Regions from separate parts of the Streptomyces sp. NPDC059582 genome, predicted to be linked through region 1. Evidence: predicted binding sites of a transcription regulator. Region 1 holds the regulator's gene; each other region holds the start of a gene.
The links. Region 1 encodes HrcA, which represses chaperone genes, less so after heat shock. Its sites were predicted from a motif close to TTNGCACTCNGNNNNNCNGAGTGCNAA; they were not measured.

Region 1 (6,030 bases):
GGACGGCGTGGCCTTCGGACATCGTGGGGGAGCGGGGGCCCGCCGAACCCGTGGGACCGGGGATCTTCCGAGCGTGCTGGACAATGGGGGACATGCCTTCCGCACTCCCCGACGGCGAGCCCGTCCCCGGTGACGGCGCGCTCCCCGCGTCCGCGCTCGCCGGAGCCGCCGACCGCCCCCTCGGGTTCTACCTGCACGTCCCCTACTGCGCGACCCGCTGCGGCTACTGCGACTTCAACACCTACACCGCGACCGAGCTGCGTGGCACCGGCGGCGTCCTCGCCTCCCGCGAGAACTACGCCGACACCCTGATCGACGAGATCCGCCTGGCCCGCAAGGTCCTCGGCGACGACCCGCGCGAGGTCCGCACGGTCTTCGTCGGCGGCGGCACGCCCACCCTGCTGGCCGCGGACGATCTCGTCCGGATGCTGGGCGCGATCCGCGACGAGTTCGGGCTGGCGGCGGACGCCGAGATCACGACGGAGGCGAACCCGGAGTCGGTGGACCCCGCCTACCTCGCCACCCTCCGGCACGGAGGCTTCAACCGGATCTCCTTCGGCATGCAGAGCGCCAGGCAGCACGTCCTGAAGATCCTCGACCGCACCCACACCCCCGGCCGCCCGGAGGCGTGTGTCGCCGAGGCGCGGGCGGCGGGCTTCGCACACGTCAACCTGGACCTGATCTACGGCACACCCGGCGAGTCGGACGACGACTGGCGGGCGTCGCTGGACGCGGCGCTGGGCGCCGGCCCCGACCACATCAGCGCGTACGCCCTGATCGTCGAGGAGGGCACCCAGCTCGCCCGCCGTATCCGGCGCGGGGAGGTCCCCATGACGGACGACGACGTCCACGCCGACCGGTACCTGATCGCGGACGAGGCGCTGTCGGCGGCGGGCTTCGGCTGGTACGAGGTGTCGAACTGGGCGACCTCCGAGGCGGGCCGCTGCCTGCACAACGAGCTGTACTGGCGCGGAGCCGACTGGTGGGGCGCGGGCCCCGGCGCGCACAGCCACGTCGGCGGGGTGCGCTGGTGGAACGTGAAGCACCCGGGTGCGTACGCGGCGGCGCTGGCGGGCGGCCGCTCACCGGGCGCCGGGCGGGAGATCCTCTCCGACGAGGACCGGCGGGTGGAGCGGATCCTGCTGGAGCTGCGGCTGCGGGAGGGCGTACCGCTGGACCTGCTCCACGAGGCCGGCCGCACGGCCGCGCGACGGGCCCTGTCGGACGGGCTGTTGCAGCCGGAGCCGTACGAGGCGGGGCACGCGGTCCTCACCCTGCGCGGGCGCCTGCTGGCCGACGCGGTGGTGCGAGACCTGGTGGACTGAGCCGCCGGCCGCGGGGGTTGGTGGACTGAGGCGGTGGCGCGGGGCTCGGCGGACTGAGGCGCTGGTGCGGGGCCTCCTGGGCCGGGTGCGCCCGCGGCCGGCCCGCCGTCGGACCCGCCGGACCCGTCAGACCGTCACGAAGTCGATCAGTTCCTCGACCCGCCCCAGCAGCGCCGGCTCCAGATCCTTGTACGACCGCACGCGTGACAGGATCGCCTGCCACGCCGCACCCGTGTTCTCCGGCCACCCCAGCGCCCGGCACACGCCGGTCTTCCAGTCCTGCCCGTGCGGGATCCGGGGCCAGGCCTCGATGCCCAGCGACGACGGCTTCACCGCCTCCCAGATGTCGATGTACGGGTGGCCCACCACCAGTGCGTGCTCGCTCGTGACCGAGGCGGCGATCCGGGACTCCTTGGAGCCCGGCACCAGGTGGTCCACCAGCACGCCCAGACGGGCGTCCGGGCCGGGGGAGAAGTCCGCCACGATCGACGGCAGGTCGTCGACGCCCTCCAGGTACTCCACGACCACGCCCTCGATGCGCAGGTCGTCGCCCCACACCTTCTCGACCAGCTCGGCGTCGTGCCGGCCCTCCACGTAGATGCGCCCGGCGCGGGCCACCCGGGCCCGTGCGCCGGGCACGGCGACCGAGCCGGACGCCGTACGGGTGGGGCGCGGCGGCCCGCCCGCGGCCGGCCGGACCAGCGTCACCACCCTGCCCTCCAGGAGGAAGCCCCGCGGCTCCAGCGGGAAAACCCGGTGCTTGCCGAAGCGGTCCTCCAGCGTCACCGTGCCCGCCTCGCAGCGGATCACCGCCCCGCAGAAGCCCGTCCCGGGCTCCTCGACCACCAGACCGGGCTCGGCGGGGACCTCCGGCACCGGCTTGGGCTTCTTCCACGGCGGAGTCAGGTCGGGTGAGTACTGGCGCATTCGGATGACGATAGGAGAAGCCGTCGGCGAGGGCTCACGACACGCCGAAACGCTCCGCGAGCGCGTCCCGCTGCGCCCGTACGAAGGCCGCGTCCACCACCGCCCCGTGACCGGGCACGTACAGCGCGTCCTCGCCGCCCAGTGCCAGCAGCCGGTCCAGCGCCGCGGGCCAGCGCGACGGTACGGCGTCGGGGCCCGCCTGCGGTGCGCCGGACTCCTCGACGAGGTCGCCGCAGAACACCACCGCCGGGTCGCCCGGCACCACGACCGCGAGGTCCCGCGCGGAGTGCCCCGGGCCCACGTCGGCCAGCACGACCCGCGGGCCGCCGGCCGGTTCCAGGCTCAGACGGCCCCGGACGCCGCGGTGCGGCCGTACGAGGGCGTCGGCCGCCTCCCGCGCGGCCGTGGCGTCGAGACCGTTGCGCACCGCGTCCGCGCGCATCTCCTCGCGCCCGTCCCCGAAGGCGTCGCCCGCGACGGCGTCCGCGTCCGCGCCCGCCGCCGCCAGAACCGTTGCGTCCGCGAACGCCGCCGCCCCGAAGACGTGGTCGAAGTGCGGGTGGGTGAGTGCGAGAAAGCGCACACGGCACCCGGCGATCGCCTCCGCCTGCTCCCGCAGCCGGGCACCCTCCGCCAGGCTCGAACCGGCGTCGACCAGCACCGCGGAACCGGCCCCCACGACCAGCCCCACCGTGCAGTCCCACACCGGCAGACGGCACCGGCCGACCCCCTCGGCCAGCCGCTCCCACCCCAGCTCTTCCCAAGTCACCGTCATGCGGCGACGCTAGCGGTAGGAGCGGGCCCGCCACGACTTCGCAGGCCCGGCCTTGCCCGGGGCGTACCCCACGGCCGTACACTGGCTCGGGGAACGCTGGCACTCGCACGGACAGAGTGCCAGGAAGACAGCCGAGGCGACGACATGCTGGAGGTGTGCGCGAGATGCTGAGCGAACGCAGGCTCCAGGTGCTGCGCGCCATCGTCCAGGACTACGTCGGCACCGAGGAGCCGGTGGGCTCCAAGGCGCTCACCGAGCGGCACAGCCTCGGCGTCTCGCCGGCCACCGTGCGCAACGACATGGCGGCCCTGGAGGACGAGGGGTACATCGCCCAGCCGCACACCAGCGCCGGGCGCATCCCCACCGACAAGGGCTACCGGCTGTTCGTGGACAAGCTCGCGGGCGTGAAACCGATGACGGCCCCCGAGCGGCGCGCGATCCAGAACTTCCTCGACGGGGCCGTCGACCTCGACGACGTGGTGGCCCGCACCGTGCGGCTGCTCGCGCAGCTGACGCGGCAGGTCGCCGTCGTGCAGTATCCGTCGCTGACCCGCTCCACGGTGCGGCACGTGGAGCTGCTGTCGCTGGCCCCGGCGCGCGTGATGCTGGTGCTGATCACCGACACCGGCCGGGTCGAGCAGCGGGTGGTCGACTGCCCGGCGCCGTTCGGCGACACCTCCCTGGCGGATCTGCGGGCCCGGCTGAACAGCAGGGTCGCGGGGCGCCGGTTCGCGGACGTGCCGCGGCTGCTGGAGGACCTGCCGGACGCCTTCGAGGCGGAGGACCGCGGCACGGTCTCGACGGTGCTCTCCACCCTGCTGGAGACGCTCGTCGAGGAGAACGAGGAGCGGCTGATGATCGGCGGCACCGCCAATCTGACCCGCTTCGGACATGACTTCCCTCTCACGATCCGCCCGGTGCTCGAGGCGCTGGAGGAGCAGGTCGTGCTCCTGAAGTTGCTTGGCGAGGCGGGGGATTCGGGCATGACCGTACGCATCGGTCACGAGAACGCCTATGAGGGACTCAACTCCACTTCCGTGGTCTCGGTCGGCTACGGTTCGGGCAACGAGGCGGTCGCCAAGCTCGGTGTGGTGGGACCGACCCGCATGGATTACCCGGGAACGATGGGAGCGGTACGCGCAGTGGCACGGTACGTCGGACAGATCCTGGCGGAGTCGTAGGTGGCCACGGACTACTACGCCGTTCTCGGCGTGCGCCGCGACGCGTCGCAGGAAGAGATCAAGAAGGCCTTCCGGCGGCTCGCGCGCGAGCTGCATCCGGACGTCAACCCCGATCCGAAGACCCAGGAGCGGTTCAAGGAGATCAACGCCGCTTACGAGGTGTTGTCGGACCCGCAGAAGAAGCAGGTCTACGACCTCGGCGGCGACCCGCTCTCCCAGGCCGGCGGCGCCGGCGCGGGCGGTTTCGGCGCCGGTGGCTTCGGCAACTTCTCGGACATCATGGACGCCTTCTTCGGCACGGCGTCGCAGCGCGGACCGCGCTCGCGCACGCGCCGCGGCCAGGACGCGATGATCCGGCTCGAGATCGAGCTGGACGAGGCGGCCTTCGGCACGACGAAGGACATCCAGGTCGACACGGCGATCGTCTGCTCCACCTGCAACGGTGAGGGCGCGGCGCCGGGGACGAGTGCCCAGACGTGTGACATGTGCCGCGGTCGCGGCGAGGTGTCGCAGGTCACGCGGTCCTTCCTGGGCCAGGTCATGACGTCCCGCCCCTGCCCCCAGTGCCAGGGCTTCGGGACCGTCGTCCCGACGCCGTGCCCGGAGTGCGCGGGCGACGGCCGGGTGCGCTCCCGTCGGACGCTGACCGTGAAGATCCCGGCCGGTGTCGACAACGGCACGCGGATCCAGCTGGCCGGTGAGGGCGAGGTCGGGCCCGGCGGCGGTCCGGCCGGAGACCTGTACGTCGAGATCCACGAGATGCCGCACGCGATGTTCCAGCGGCGTGGGGACGACCTGCACTGCACGGTGACCCTCCCGATGACGGCGGCGTCCCTCGGCACGAAGGTGCCGCTGGAGACGCTGGACGGCATGGAGGAGGTCGACATCCGGCCCGGCACCCAGTCCGGCCAGTCGATCCCGCTGCACGGCCGGGGCGTCACACACCTCAGGGGCGGCGGCCGGGGCGACCTCATCGTCCACGTCGAGGTCCAGACCCCGAACAAGCTCGACCCCGAGCAGGAGCGCCTGCTGCGGGAACTGGCCAAGCTGCGCGGGGAGGAACGCCCGCAGGGGCAGTTCCAGCCGGGGCAGCAGGGGCTGTTCTCCCGGCTGAAGGACGCCTTCAACGGTCGTTGACGGCTGGTCCGCAACCGGCGTCGGTCCGCGACCGACGCCGGTGCGCCCCCAAGCGCCGGACGGGCTGAGATCAGCTCCGCGCCGCGTCGAAGGCCCGATTCGGACTTGTTCGAAGGACGTGACAACATGCCGTCATGTCCTCCGCACTGACCGATCTCTGCGCCCGTCCGATCGTGCAGGCCCCCATGGCGGGCGGTGTCTCCGTGCCGCGGCTCGCCGCCGCCGTCTGTGAGGCGGGCGGCCTCGGGTTCCTGGCCGCCGGGTACAAGACCGCCGACGGCATGTACCAGGAGATCAAGGAGCTGCGGAGCCTCACGGCCCGCCCCTTCGGCGTGAATCTCTTCATGCCGCAGCCGGAGTACGCCGAGACCGGCGCCGTCGAGGTCTACGCCCACCAGCTGGCCGGCGAGGCCGCCTGGTACGACACGGAACTCGGCGACCCGGAGAGCGGCCGGGACGACGGATACGACGCCAAGCTCGCGGTGCTGCTGGACAACCCGGTGCCGGTGGTGTCCTTCCACTTCGGCGTCCCGAGCCGCGACGTGCTGGACTCGCTGCGCCGGTCCGGCACCTTCACCCTGGTCACCGCCACCACGGCCGAGGAGGCCCTCGCCGTGGAGCGGGCGGGCGCCGACGCGGTCATCGTGCAGGGCGTGGAGGCGGGCGGCCACCAGGGCACCCACCG
Region 2 (6,030 bases), on a different contig from region 1:
GTTGGGCCCCTGCGGCTTGACCTTGCGGCGCAGTTCCTCCGGCTCCACCGCCGACCCGCGCTTCTTGACGGTCAGCACCCCGACCTCCCGCTCCCGCAGCAGCGCCTTCAGCCTCTTGACGCTGAAGTGGAGCTGGTCGGTGATCTCGTACGCCGAGGCGTACACCGTCGGGCGCAGCTCGTCCGCCGTGACGTACGCGATGGTCTCGTCGACGAGTCCGCCGCCGACCTCCTCGGCCGCCTCGGCGACCAGATGGGCGCGGATGACGGCGCCGTCCGGCTCGTACAGATAGCGGCCGACGGGACGGACCCCGGGGTTCGGCAGGCCACGGGAGAGCAGGGTGCGCGGGCCGGGCAGCAGGGTGGCGCGCACCACCCCCGGGTCCGTGCCGAACCACAGCACGGCCTCCTTCACGTCCCCGCCGTCCGAGATCCACTCGGCCTCGGCCTCGGCGGGAACCGCCTCGTGCGGAATGCCGGGCGCGACCTTCAGTGCGGCGTGCCGGGCCTTCCGGGCCGCGTCCACCGCCCAGGACAGCGGCGGCGAGTACGCCTCCGGATCGAAGACGCGGCCGCGGCCGCCCCGGCGCGCCGGGTCCACGAAGACGGCGTCGTACGCGGCGGCGTCCACCTCCGTGACGTCCGACTCCCGCACCTCGATCAGACCGGCGAGCCCCAGCGCGTCGGCGTTCGCGCGCGCCACCGCCGCCGTCGACGGGTCGCGGTCCACGGCCAGGACGCGGATACCGGCGCGGGCGAGCGCGATCGCGTCGCCGCCGATCCCGCAGCACAGGTCGGCGACCGAGGTCACGCCGAGCTCCGCGAACCTCCGCGCGCGGTACGTCGCCACCGACGTCCGGGTGGACTGCTCCACCCCGTTGGGCGTGAAGAACATCCGCCGCGCGTCCTCGGCCGCGAACTTCGCCGCCGCCCGCTGGCGCAGCCGCGCCTGTCCGAGCGCCGCCGAGACCAGTTCGGCGGGGTGGTCGCGGCGCAGCCGGGTGGCGACGGCGAGTTCGTCGGCCGGGGCGGTGTCGCGCACCTCGTCGAGGAGGGCGCGGCCTTCGGGCGTGAGGAGGGCGTGCAGGTCGTTCACCGGCTCATTGTGGGCCAGTCGGTGGATGGTCTGCCTCCGGTGGCGGTGTCGGGGCGGGTTCGGGGCTGTGGCCTGGGAGGATCCGGCAACATGCGAGTGGTCGTACAAGATGACAAAAGTAGTTTTGTCGGGACTTCGAGGGTCTCCAGGTTCTGCCGGCTCTCCCGGCTCTCCCGGTCCCCCCGGCTCTCACCCTCCCGGTCCTCCCGGCTCTCCCGGCTTCGTGGGGGCATCGCCGTGCTCGCCGTCGCCGCCGTCGCCTCGGGCTGTGCGCAGGGCGACGACGCGGGGCTCCGCGGGACCCCCGGACAGCCGCGGCCACTCCTGGCACCCCCGGCCCGCGCCCTCGACTCCTACGCGGGCAAGCTGCGTGCCGACTACGCGACCCGGGCCGCCGCGGCCAAGCACTGGGGTCTGGCGAAGGTCCCCCTGCTGCCCCCGCGGCCCCCGGCGCGCAAGCCGAAGATCACCGCGCGCGACGGCTTCGAGGTCGACGGCCAGGAGGAGCTGGACCTGCCCCCGGTCTTCACCGCGATCCCCACCAAGAAGAAGATCGTCTTCCTCACCATCGACGACGGCTCCGACAAGGACCCGACGTTCCTGCGCATGATGAGCGACCTGAAGATCCCGTACACCGCCTTCCTCAGCGACTACCTGATCAAGGACGACTACGGGTTCTTCAAGAAGATGCAGCGCAGGGGAGTGGTCCTGAACAACCACACCCTCCACCACCCCTACCTGCCCGGGCTGTCGTACGACGAGCAGAAGCACGAGATCTGCGACATGCAGGACGTGATCGAGAAGCACTACGGCAAGCGACCGACCGTCTTCCGCCCGCCCTACGGCAACTACAACCAGGACACCCTGCTCGCCGCGAAGTCCTGCGGCATCAAGTACGCCCCGATCTGGGACGAGGAAGTCTTCGTCGACCACTGGGAGTACCGCGAGTGGGACCAGGACCTGCACCCCGGGGACATCGTCCTCACCCACTTCCGGGGCCGGTCCGACTGGGACGGCACGATGCCCGACATGATCCGCCGGTTCCTGAAGAAGGTGACCGACGAGGGGTACGCGGTGGCCCGCCTGGAGGACTACCTGTGAGGCTGCGGGTGCTGACCGCGGGAGTGCTGGCGTCGGCCGTACTGCTCACCGGCTGCGCCCAGTCCGTCGACCCGATCGAGCGGCTGGGCAAGAAGGCGGCCCAGCGGGTACGGCCGCACGGCCCGGCCGGTCGGCCGGCCTACCGGCACTGGGGCCTGACCGCTCCGCTGGCCCCGGCGCCCAGTCCGGCGGCCCGGCCGCTCGCCGGCACCACGGGCCGAGGCCTTCCACCGGTGGTCGACCACGTGGCGACCCGGGACAAGGTCGTCTTCCTCACCTACGACGACGGCGCCGAGCGCGATCCGCTGTTCGTCGACATGGTCCGTGAACTGCGCCTGCCGGTCAGCATGTTCCTCACGGACAGCGTCGTCGGACCGGCGTACGGCCACTTCGCGCGGCTGCGGTCGGTGGGCGCGAACCTCCAGAACCACACCCTCGACCATCCCTCCCTGCGGGGGCTGCCCTACGCGGGCCAGCGCGCGGAGATCTGCGGCCAGCAGGACAAGCTCAGGGCCCGCTTCGGCCTGCGCCCGCGCCTGTTCCGGCCGCCGTACGGGACGTACGACGACGCCACCCTGCGGGCCGCGGCCGACTGCGGGATCTCGACGGTGGTGCTGTGGCGGGTGTCGATGGGCACCGACGACCTGACGTACGCCGGGGGCGCCCACCGGCTCCTGCCGGGCGACATCGTGGCCGTCGGCCCGGACGAGACCCCGACCCCGACCCTTCGCCAACGCACGACACGCCTGCTGCGCGAAATCCAGGAACAGGGCCTGACGGTGGGCCGCCTGGAGGACTACGTCTGATTCCCCCTCGCGCGCTTCAGCCGGGCCGGCGTGCGAGGACCAGGCCGGCAGGGCCGAAGCGGGGCCGGGGCGCGGCCCCCAGGAGGGGACGAGCGGTGCGGGGCCGGGGGCGGAGCCCGGGGGCGGCTGAGGGCCGGTACAGGGGTCCGACGCACCCGAATATCCACGCCGCGCCGCGTGCAATTGGCACTCCGCTTGACCGAGTGCTAATCGCAGTCATAGTCTCGGCCCTGGCACTCCCCCCTGGAGAGTGCCAACACGCGACGGGCAGGTCCGGCACCCGCGACGACGGATCCACCTGGTCGCCACCTCAGACAGTTAACCCCGTGAGATCTCCGAAGGGGGAGGTCGGATCGTGACGACCACCAGCTCCAAGGTTGCCATCAAGCCGCTCGAGGACCGCATTGTGGTCCAGCCGCTGGACGCCGAGCAGACCACGGCCTCTGGCCTGGTCATCCCGGACACGGCCAAGGAGAAGCCCCAGGAGGGCGTCGTCCTGGCCGTGGGCCCGGGCCGCTTCGAGGACGGTAACCGTCTTCCGCTCGACGTCGCCGTCGGCGACATCGTGCTGTACAGCAAGTACGGCGGCACCGAGGTGAAGTACAACGGCGAGGAGTACCTCGTCCTCTCGGCTCGCGACGTTCTCGCGATCATCGAGAAGTAGTCACCTCGCTTCTTCGCGAAGCACATTGCTTTTCAGCTGCGCCCCTGGCCCCCGCGACCATTAATCAGCCGGGCGTCGGGGGCGCAGCGTCGTTCACCCTGAGATTCACCTCGAGATTTCCGAGAGGGCCAACGCTCCCATGGCGAAGATCCTGAAGTTCGACGAGGACGCCCGTCGCGCCCTCGAGCGCGGCGTCAACAAGCTTGCCGACACGGTCAAGGTGACGATCGGCCCCAAGGGCCGCAACGTCGTCATCGACAAGAAGTTCGGCGCCCCGACCATCACCAACGACGGCGTCACCATCGCCCGCGAGGTCGAGATCGAGGACCCGTACGAGAACCTCGGTGCCCAGCTGGTGAAGGAGGTGGCCACCAAGACCAACGACGTCGCTGGTGACGGCACCACCACCGCCACCGTGCTCGCCCAGGCGCTCGTGCGCGAGGGCCTCAAGAACGTCGCCGCCGGCGCCTCCCCGGCCGCCCTGAAGAAGGGCATCGACGCCGCCGTCAAGGCCGTCTCGGAGGAGCTGCTCGCCTCGGCCCGCCCGATCGACGAGAAGTCCGACATCGCCGCCGTCGCCGCGCTGTCCGCCCAGGACCAGCAGGTCGGCGAGCTCATCGCCGAGGCGATGGACAAGGTCGGCAAGGACGGTGTCATCACCGTCGAGGAGTCCAACACCTTCGGTCTGGAGCTGGACTTCACCGAGGGCATGGCCTTCGACAAGGGCTACCTGTCGCCGTACTTCGTGACGGACCAGGAGCGCATGGAGGCCGTCCTGGAGGACCCCTACATCCTCATCAACCAGGGCAAGATCTCCTCCATCCAGGACCTGCTGCCGCTGCTGGAGAAGGTCATCCAGACCAACTCCTCGAAGCCGCTGCTGATCATCGCCGAGGACGTCGAGGGCGAGGCCCTGTCGACCCTGGTCGTCAACAAGATCCGCGGCACGTTCAACGCCGTCGCGATCAAGGCCCCCGGCTTCGGTGACCGCCGCAAGGCGATGCTGGAGGACATGGCGATCCTCACCGGCGCCACGGTCATCGCCGAGGAGGTCGGCCTCAAGCTCGACCAGGCCGGCATCGACGTGCTCGGCTCGGCCCGCCGCGTCACCATCACCAAGGACGACACCACGGTCGTCGACGGCGCCGGCAACACCGCGGACGTCCACGGCCGCGTCGCGCAGATCAAGGCCGAGATCGAGAACACCGACTCCGACTGGGACCGCGAGAAGCTCCAGGAGCGCCTCGCGAAGCTGGCCGGCGGCGTGTGCGTGATCAAGGTCGGCGCCGCCACCGAGGTGGAGCTGAAGGAGAAGAAGCACCGTCTGGAGGACGCCATCTCCGCGACCCGCGCCGCGGTCGAGGAGGGCATCGTCTCCGGTGGTGGCTCCGCTCTGGTCCACGCCGCCAAGGTCCTCGAGGGCAACCTCGGCAAGACCGGCGACGAGGCCACCGGTGTGGCCGTCGTCCGCCGCGCGGTCGTCGAGCCGCTGCGCTGGATCGCCGAGAACGCCGGCCTGGAGGGTTACGTCATCACCTCCAAGGTCGCCGAGCTCGACAAGGGCCAGGGCTTCAACGCCGCCACCGGCGAGTACGGCGACCTGGTCAAGGCCGGCGTCATCGACCCGGTGAAGGTCACCCGCTCCGCCCTGGAGAACGCCGCCTCCATCGCCTCCCTCCTCCTGACGACCGAGACCCTGGTCGTCGAGAAGAAGGAAGAGGAAGAGCCGGCCGCCGGGGGCCACAGCCACGGCCACTCCCACTGAGGCACGCGCTACCGCCTCACAGCGGTACCCGCAGTACCTGATGAAGCCCCCGTTCCCGACTGTCCGGGAACGGGGGCTTCGCCCCTCGCGGGTCCATGGAATGGCGTCGCTCAGTTCTCCAGTGCGTCCAGCACCCCCAGCTGTGCCATCAGCCCCAGCCTGTCGTACTGCCACCAGCCCTCGACGATCTTTCCGTCCGCGCCGCAGCGGAAGACGGTCGTGCCGGTCATCGAGACCTGCCTGCCGGTGGCCGCGATCCCCAGGAAGTCGCCGCGGTGCGTGCCCTGCCACGTCCAGCGCGTGCACACCTGCTCGCCCTGGGCGATCTGGTCCTCCACGGTGAACGCGAAGTCGAAGGCGCCCCGCCACATCTCCAACTCGCGCCGCAGGCCGTCCAGGCCGAGGATGTCCTGCTCATTGGCGGGATCGTGGTCGTGGTAGTTCTCCGTCATCACCTCGTTCAGCGGCGGCAGTTCACCGCGGGTGGCGATCAGGTCGAAGAACCTGCGCGCGTTGGCCGCGTACAACTGCTCGTCGCGCACCACCTCGAGATCCGTGAACGTCGGCATCTCGTCGCAGAGGGCGACGATCTCCCGGAA
Region 3 (6,030 bases), on a different contig from region 1:
TCCCGAGCTGCCCGTACACCTCCCCCGGCACCAGCGAGTCCAGCGTCACGAAGCGGTAGCCGCCGACGCCGCTCACGGCGGCCCGCTCGGCCCCCGGCACGGCCGCGACGGCCCGCTCCGTCCCGTCGGCGGCCAGATGGCCGCTGCCCAGCACCTTCGCGAAGGCCTGGCGTTCGTCGTGGTTGCCGGTGGTGAAGAAGACGGGGGCGTCCCACGTCCGGGCGAACGCGCCCACCGCCTCCCGCACGGTCGTGTACGCCTCCACCGCGCCGTCGTCGGCGAGGTCACCGGTGACGACGATCGCGTCGACGGCCCGCTGGTGGCGCAGCGCGGCCAGCATCAGCCGCAGCGACTCGGTGGCGGCGACGCCGTGCCGGTTGGGCTCGTCGGTCCGCTCGACATGGGTGTCGGACAGATGCAGGATCCGCATCTGCCGCACGCTAACGGCAGTCGGGGCCCACGGCCAGAGGGCGGCCGCGGGCCCGTGGGCCTCAGCTGAGGGTGCGCAGCGCCGCCGCGTCGTACGGCTTCAGCTCGTCGCACCGGTCGGCCAGGACCTTCGCCGCCCAGTCCGGGTCCTGGAGCAGCGCGCGGCCGACGGCCACCATGTCGAACTCGTCGCGCTCGAGCCGGTCGAGGAGGTTGTCGATGCCCTTGACCGGCGAACCCTCGCCCCTGAAGCTCCCGACGAAGTCGCCGTCGAGACCGACCGAGCCCACGGTGATGGCGGGCCTGCCGGTGATCTTCTTCGTCCAGCCGGCCAGGTTGAGGTCGGAGTCTTCGAACTCCGGGAGCCAGTAGCGGCGGGTGGAGGCGTGGAAGGCGTCGACGCCTGCCGCGGCCAGCGGGGCCAGGATCGCCTCCAGCTCCTCCGGGGTCTCGGCCAGCCGGGCGTCGTACTGCTGCTGCTTCCACTGCGAGTAGCGGAAGAGGACCGGGAACTCCGGCGAGACCACCGCGCGCACCGCGGCGACGATCTCCGCCGCGAACTTCGTCCGGGCCACCGGGTCGCCGCCGTAGGCGTCCGTGCGGCGGTTGGTGCCCGCCCAAAGGAACTGGTCGAGCAGATAACCGTGCGCGCCGTGCAGCTCGACCCCGTCGAAGCCGATGCGCTCGGCGTCGGCCGCGGCCTTCGCGAACGCCTCGATCACGTCGTCCAGATCCTGCCGGGTCATGGCCCTGCCGGTGACCTCGGCGCCCTCCGTGCCGATGCCGGACGGGCCGACCGGCGGAGCGTCGGCGAACGGCGGCTCCCCCGCCTTGCGCACCATGCCGATGTGCCACAGCTGCGGCACGATCGTGCCGCCCGCCGCGTGCACGGCGTCCGCCACCTGGGCCCACCCGGCCAGCTGCTCGTCGCCGTGGAAGCGCGGGACGCGGTCGCTCTGCCCGGCCGACTCGTGGCCGACGTACGTCCCCTCGGTGACGATCAGACCCACACCCGCGGCGGCGCGGCGGGCGTAGTACGACAGCACGTCCTCGCCCGGGATGCCGCCCGGGGAGAACTGGCGCGTCATCGGCGCCATCACGATCCGGTTCGGGACGGTGAGGCCGTTGAGCGCGACGGGCCGGGACAGGATCTCCGCGGCGCGGGAGGCGGAGGACGCGATGACGGTCACGTGGGAGGCTCCTGGTGAATTGACTGGACTGGTCGGTATGTGCGTGTGCATCGAACGCACTCAGAGGTCAACGGACCCGTCGGCCACCGCATTCCGCCCACCGCACGAGTCACATGTGATCCGCGCCACTCCCCGTGCCGCTCCCGGGCGGTTCCCCCGCCACTCCCCGCGCCCGTCCCGAGGAGCGGGCCGCCGGCGCCCCGCGGAAACGCCCGAGGGCGGCACCCCCTGTCTCCAGGGAGTGCCGCCCTCGGTACTGGACGGACGGGTCCGATCCTCGCTTTCGCGAAGGATCAGAAGTCCATGTCACCGCCCGGCATGCCGCCGCCGGCCGGAGCCGCGGACTTCTCCGGCTTGTCGGCGATGACGGCCTCGGTGGTGAGGAACAGCGCGGCGATGGAGGCGGCGTTCTGCAGAGCAGAGCGGGTCACCTTCGCCGGGTCGATGATGCCTTCGGCGATCATGTCGACGTACTCACCGGTCGCGGCGTTCAGGCCGTGGCCGACGGGCAGGTTGCGCACCTTCTCGACGATGACGCCACCCTCGAGACCACCGTTGACGGCGATCTGCTTGAGCGGGGCCTCCAGGGCGAGCTTCACGGCGTTGGCGCCGGTCGCCTCGTCACCCGTGAGCTCGAGCTTCTCGAAGACCGAGGAAGCCTGGAGCAGAGCCACGCCACCACCGGCGACGATGCCCTCCTCGACGGCCGCCTTCGCGTTGCGAACGGCGTCCTCGATGCGGTGCTTGCGCTCCTTGAGCTCGACCTCGGTGGCGGCACCGGCCTTGATGACGGCCACGCCGCCGGCCAGCTTCGCCAGGCGCTCCTGGAGCTTCTCGCGGTCGTAGTCCGAGTCCGAGTTCTCGATCTCGGCGCGGATCTGGTTGACCCGGCCCTGGACCTGGTCGGTGTCACCGGAGCCGTCGACGATCGTCGTCTCGTCCTTGGTGATGACGACCTTGCGAGCGCGGCCCAGGAGGTCCAGGGTCGCGTTCTCCAGCTTGAGGCCGACCTCCTCGGAGATGACCTCGCCGCCCGTGAGGATGGCGATGTCGCCGAGCATGGCCTTGCGGCGGTCACCGAAGCCCGGGGCCTTGACGGCGACGGACTTGAAGGTGCCACGGATCTTGTTGACGACCAGGGTCGACAGGGCCTCGCCCTCGACGTCCTCGGCGATGATCAGCAGCGGCTTGCCCGACTGCATGACCTTCTCCAGGAGCGGGAGCAGGTCCTTGACGGAACCGATCTTGGAGTTGGCGATCAGGATGTACGGGTCGTCGAGCGACGCCTCCATACGCTCCATGTCGGTGGCGAAGTACGCCGAGATGTAGCCCTTGTCGAAGCGCATACCCTCGGTGAGCTCGAGCTCCAGACCGAAGGTCTGGGACTCCTCGACGGTGATGACGCCTTCCTTGCCGACCTTGTCCATCGCCTCGGCGATGAGCTCGCCGATCTGGGTGTCGGCGGCGGAGATGGAGGCCGTGGAAGCGATCTGCTCCTTGGTCTCGACATCCTTCGCCTGCTCCAGCAGGGCACCGGAGACGGCCTCGACGGCCTTCTCGATACCGCGCTTGAGAGCCATCGGGTTGGCGCCGGCGGCCACGTTGCGCAGGCCCTCACGGACGAGCGCCTGGGCGAGCACGGTCGCAGTGGTCGTACCGTCGCCGGCGACGTCGTCCGTCTTCTTGGCGACTTCCTTGACCAGCTCGGCGCCGATCTTCTCGTACGGGTCCTCGAGCTCGATCTCCTTGGCGATGGACACACCATCGTTGGTGATCGTGGGGGCGCCCCACTTCTTCTCGAGGACGACGTTGCGGCCCTTGGGGCCAAGGGTGACCTTGACGGCGTCGGCGAGCTGGTTCATCCCGCGCTCGAGACCGCGCCGTGCCTCCTCGTCGAACGCGATGATCTTGGCCATGTGAAGTGGTCCTCCCGGACTGGGGTGGATTGCTCCGGACCGCGCTGGCGCCCGCGACGGACGGCCTGCCTGCCCCGTGGTTCCTTGCACCACCTGGCCTGCGGGCCTCACCGACCCGGTCCTTCGTTATCACTCTCACCTTCAGAGTGCTAACGCCAATGATTAGCACTCGCCCCGCCCGAGTGCAAGGTGCGCCTGCGCGGCAGGCTCGATGAGGGGCGGCGGTCGGGTGACGGTCGGGCGCGAGCGCCGGCCGGTGATCCGCGGGTTCCGCGCGGCGGGAACCGGGCAGGCCGAAGGGCTCGCACCCCGTGAGGTACGAGCCCTTCGAAGAAATACAGAAGAACGTCGCTGCAGTAAGTCGGCGCGTGCTTCAGCCGGTCGCCAGGCGGACCATGTCCGCCTGCGGCCCCTTCTGACCCTGCGAGATCTCGAAATCGACCCGCTGGCCCTCTTCCAGGGTGCGGTACCCGTCCATCTGGATCGCGCTGTAGTGGACGAACACGTCCGCACCACCGTCGACCGCGATGAAGCCGTACCCCTTCTCCGCGTTGAACCACTTGACGGTGCCCTGAGCCATGCCTAACTCCCCTATTACTGGCCCTTGCACAGATCCGCACTTCGCGAATCCGGGTCAGACCTCACCCCCCATTGGCCGGGGGCGTGCGCCGGAACGCGTCGACCGCGGCTGAATGTATCTGTCCAACTGCCGTCTGCAACAGGTCAATCGGACGAGAAATCCGGGCATGACGGGTCCGGAATCTACCCACAATTCGCCTAGTTTCAGGGCAAGTTGGGCCAGGCATAGGGAGCGAAAGGCGCAAAAGGCCTGCACAGTTTGGCTGCTTCTTATCGGCAGTGCAGCAGGCTCCGAAGGCCGCCGACCCTGGAATCGGGAGCGGGTTCCCCAACTGTACCGCGCTCAACCACACTGAATTGCCCCCTCCGCTTCTCTCACGGAGGGGGCAATTCGATGAACTCTCGGTAACCTCGGTTACCGATGGTAATGATCAGCCTCCGGCGACCGCCGGAATGATGGAGACACCCGCGCCGTCCGGGGTCGCGGTCGCCAGGCCCTGCTCGAAGCGGACGTCGTCGTCGTTCACGTACACGTTGACGAACCGGCGCAGCTTGCCCTCGTCGTCCAGGACGCGGCCCGCGATGCCTGTGTGGTTCTTGTCCAGGTCGGAGATGACCTCGGCGAGGGTCGTGCCCTCGGCGCTCACCTCGGCCTTGCCGCCGGTGTACGTGCGCAGGATGGTGGGGATGCGGACGTTGACGCTCATGATGCGAGGCCAGCCTCTCGGAAGGAGTCCAGGTTCGGGCGGATCGTCGCGGTCAGGCCGGTGCCGGCCACCGCGTCCAGGGTCTTCAGACCGTCGCCGGTGTTCAGCACGACGGTCGTCTTCGTCGGGTCGAGCAGGCCGGCCTCGATGAGCTTCTTCGTCACGCCCACCGTCACCCCGCCCGCCGTCTCCGCGAAGATCCCCTCGGTCCGCGCCAGCAGCTTGATCGCGTCCACGATCTGCTCGTCCGTCACGTCCTCCACGGCACCGCCCGTGCGGCGCGCGATGTCGAGGACGTACGGCCCGTCGGCCGGGTTGCCGATCGCGAGGGACTTGGCGATGGTGTCCGGCTTCTGCGGCCGCACCACGTCGTGGCCGGCCTTGTACGCCACGGACACCGGCGAGCAGCCCGCCGCCTGCGCGCCGAAGATCCGGTACGGCCGGTCCTCGACCAGCCCGAGCTTGATCAGTTCCTGGAGACCCTTGTCGATCTTCGTGAGCTGGGAGCCCGAGGCGATCGGGACGACCAGCTGGTCGGGCAGCCGCCAGCCGAGCTGCTCGCAGATCTCGTACGCGAGGGTCTTCGAGCCCTCCGCGTAGTAGGGCCGCAGGTTGACGTTGACGAAGCCCCAGCCCTCGCCGGCCGGGTCGCCGATGAGCTCGGAGCAGAAGCGGTTCACGTCGTCGTAGTTGCCCTCGATGCCGACGAGTTCACCGCCGTAGACCGCGGCCATGACGATCTTGCCCTGCTCCAGGTCGTGCGGGATGAACACGCAGGAGCGGAAGCCTGCCCGGGCGGCGGCGGCGCCGACGGCGCCGGCCAGGTTGCCGGTGGAGGAGCAGGAGAGGGTGGTGAAGCCGAAGGCGCGCGCGGCCTCCAGGGCCTGGGCGACGACCCGGTCCTTGAAGGAGTGCGTCGGGTTGCCGGAGTCGTCCTTCACGTACAACCCGCCGGTCACACCGAGCTCGCGCGCCAGGTTGTCGGCCTGGACGAGCTTGGTCCAGCCGGGGTTGATGTTGGGCTTGGTCGCCACGTCGGCCGGGACGGGCAGCAGCGGGGCGTAGCGCCAGATGTTCGCGGGGCCGGCCTCGATCCGCTTGCGGAGCTCCTCGGTGTCGTAGGCCGAGAAGTCGTAGGCGATCTCGAGCGGGCCGAAACACTCCTCGCAGGCGAAGACCGGGCCGAGCGGCACGCGGTGTCCGCACTCA

Region 2: a site for HrcA is predicted at 3,186-3,212, ahead of groES (co-chaperone GroES). Genes of this name have one in related genera too.
Region 3: a site for HrcA is predicted at 3,698-3,724, ahead of groL (chaperonin GroEL). Genes of this name have one in related genera too.

Annotation. Positions count from the first base shown of each region.
Region 1 is NZ_JBHWCC010000027.1:86,203-92,232, forward strand. Features, by position in the region: gene hemW (radical SAM family heme chaperone HemW) at 93-1,325, shown strand; gene ACFV0T_RS23135 (DUF3097 domain-containing protein) at 1,452-2,252, opposite strand; gene ACFV0T_RS23140 (MBL fold metallo-hydrolase) at 2,287-3,027, opposite strand; gene hrcA (heat-inducible transcriptional repressor HrcA) at 3,192-4,208, shown strand; gene dnaJ (molecular chaperone DnaJ) at 4,209-5,345, shown strand; gene ACFV0T_RS23155 (nitronate monooxygenase) at 5,480-6,030, shown strand, end outside.
Region 2 is NZ_JBHWCC010000008.1:59,792-65,821, forward strand. Features, by position in the region: gene ACFV0T_RS10015 (methyltransferase domain-containing protein) at 1-1,095, opposite strand, end outside; gene ACFV0T_RS10020 (polysaccharide deacetylase family protein) at 1,327-2,196, shown strand; gene ACFV0T_RS10025 (polysaccharide deacetylase family protein) at 2,193-3,002, shown strand; gene groES (co-chaperone GroES) at 3,358-3,666, shown strand; gene groL (chaperonin GroEL) at 3,806-5,431, shown strand; gene ACFV0T_RS10040 (ester cyclase) at 5,542-6,030, opposite strand, start outside.
Region 3 is NZ_JBHWCC010000018.1:117,767-123,796, forward strand. Features, by position in the region: gene ACFV0T_RS17890 (metallophosphoesterase) at 1-430, opposite strand, end outside; gene ACFV0T_RS17895 (NADH:flavin oxidoreductase) at 492-1,619, opposite strand; gene groL (chaperonin GroEL) at 1,913-3,535, opposite strand; gene ACFV0T_RS17905 (cold-shock protein) at 3,909-4,115, opposite strand; gene ACFV0T_RS17910 (MoaD/ThiS family protein) at 4,546-4,821, opposite strand; gene thrC (threonine synthase) at 4,818-6,030, opposite strand, start outside.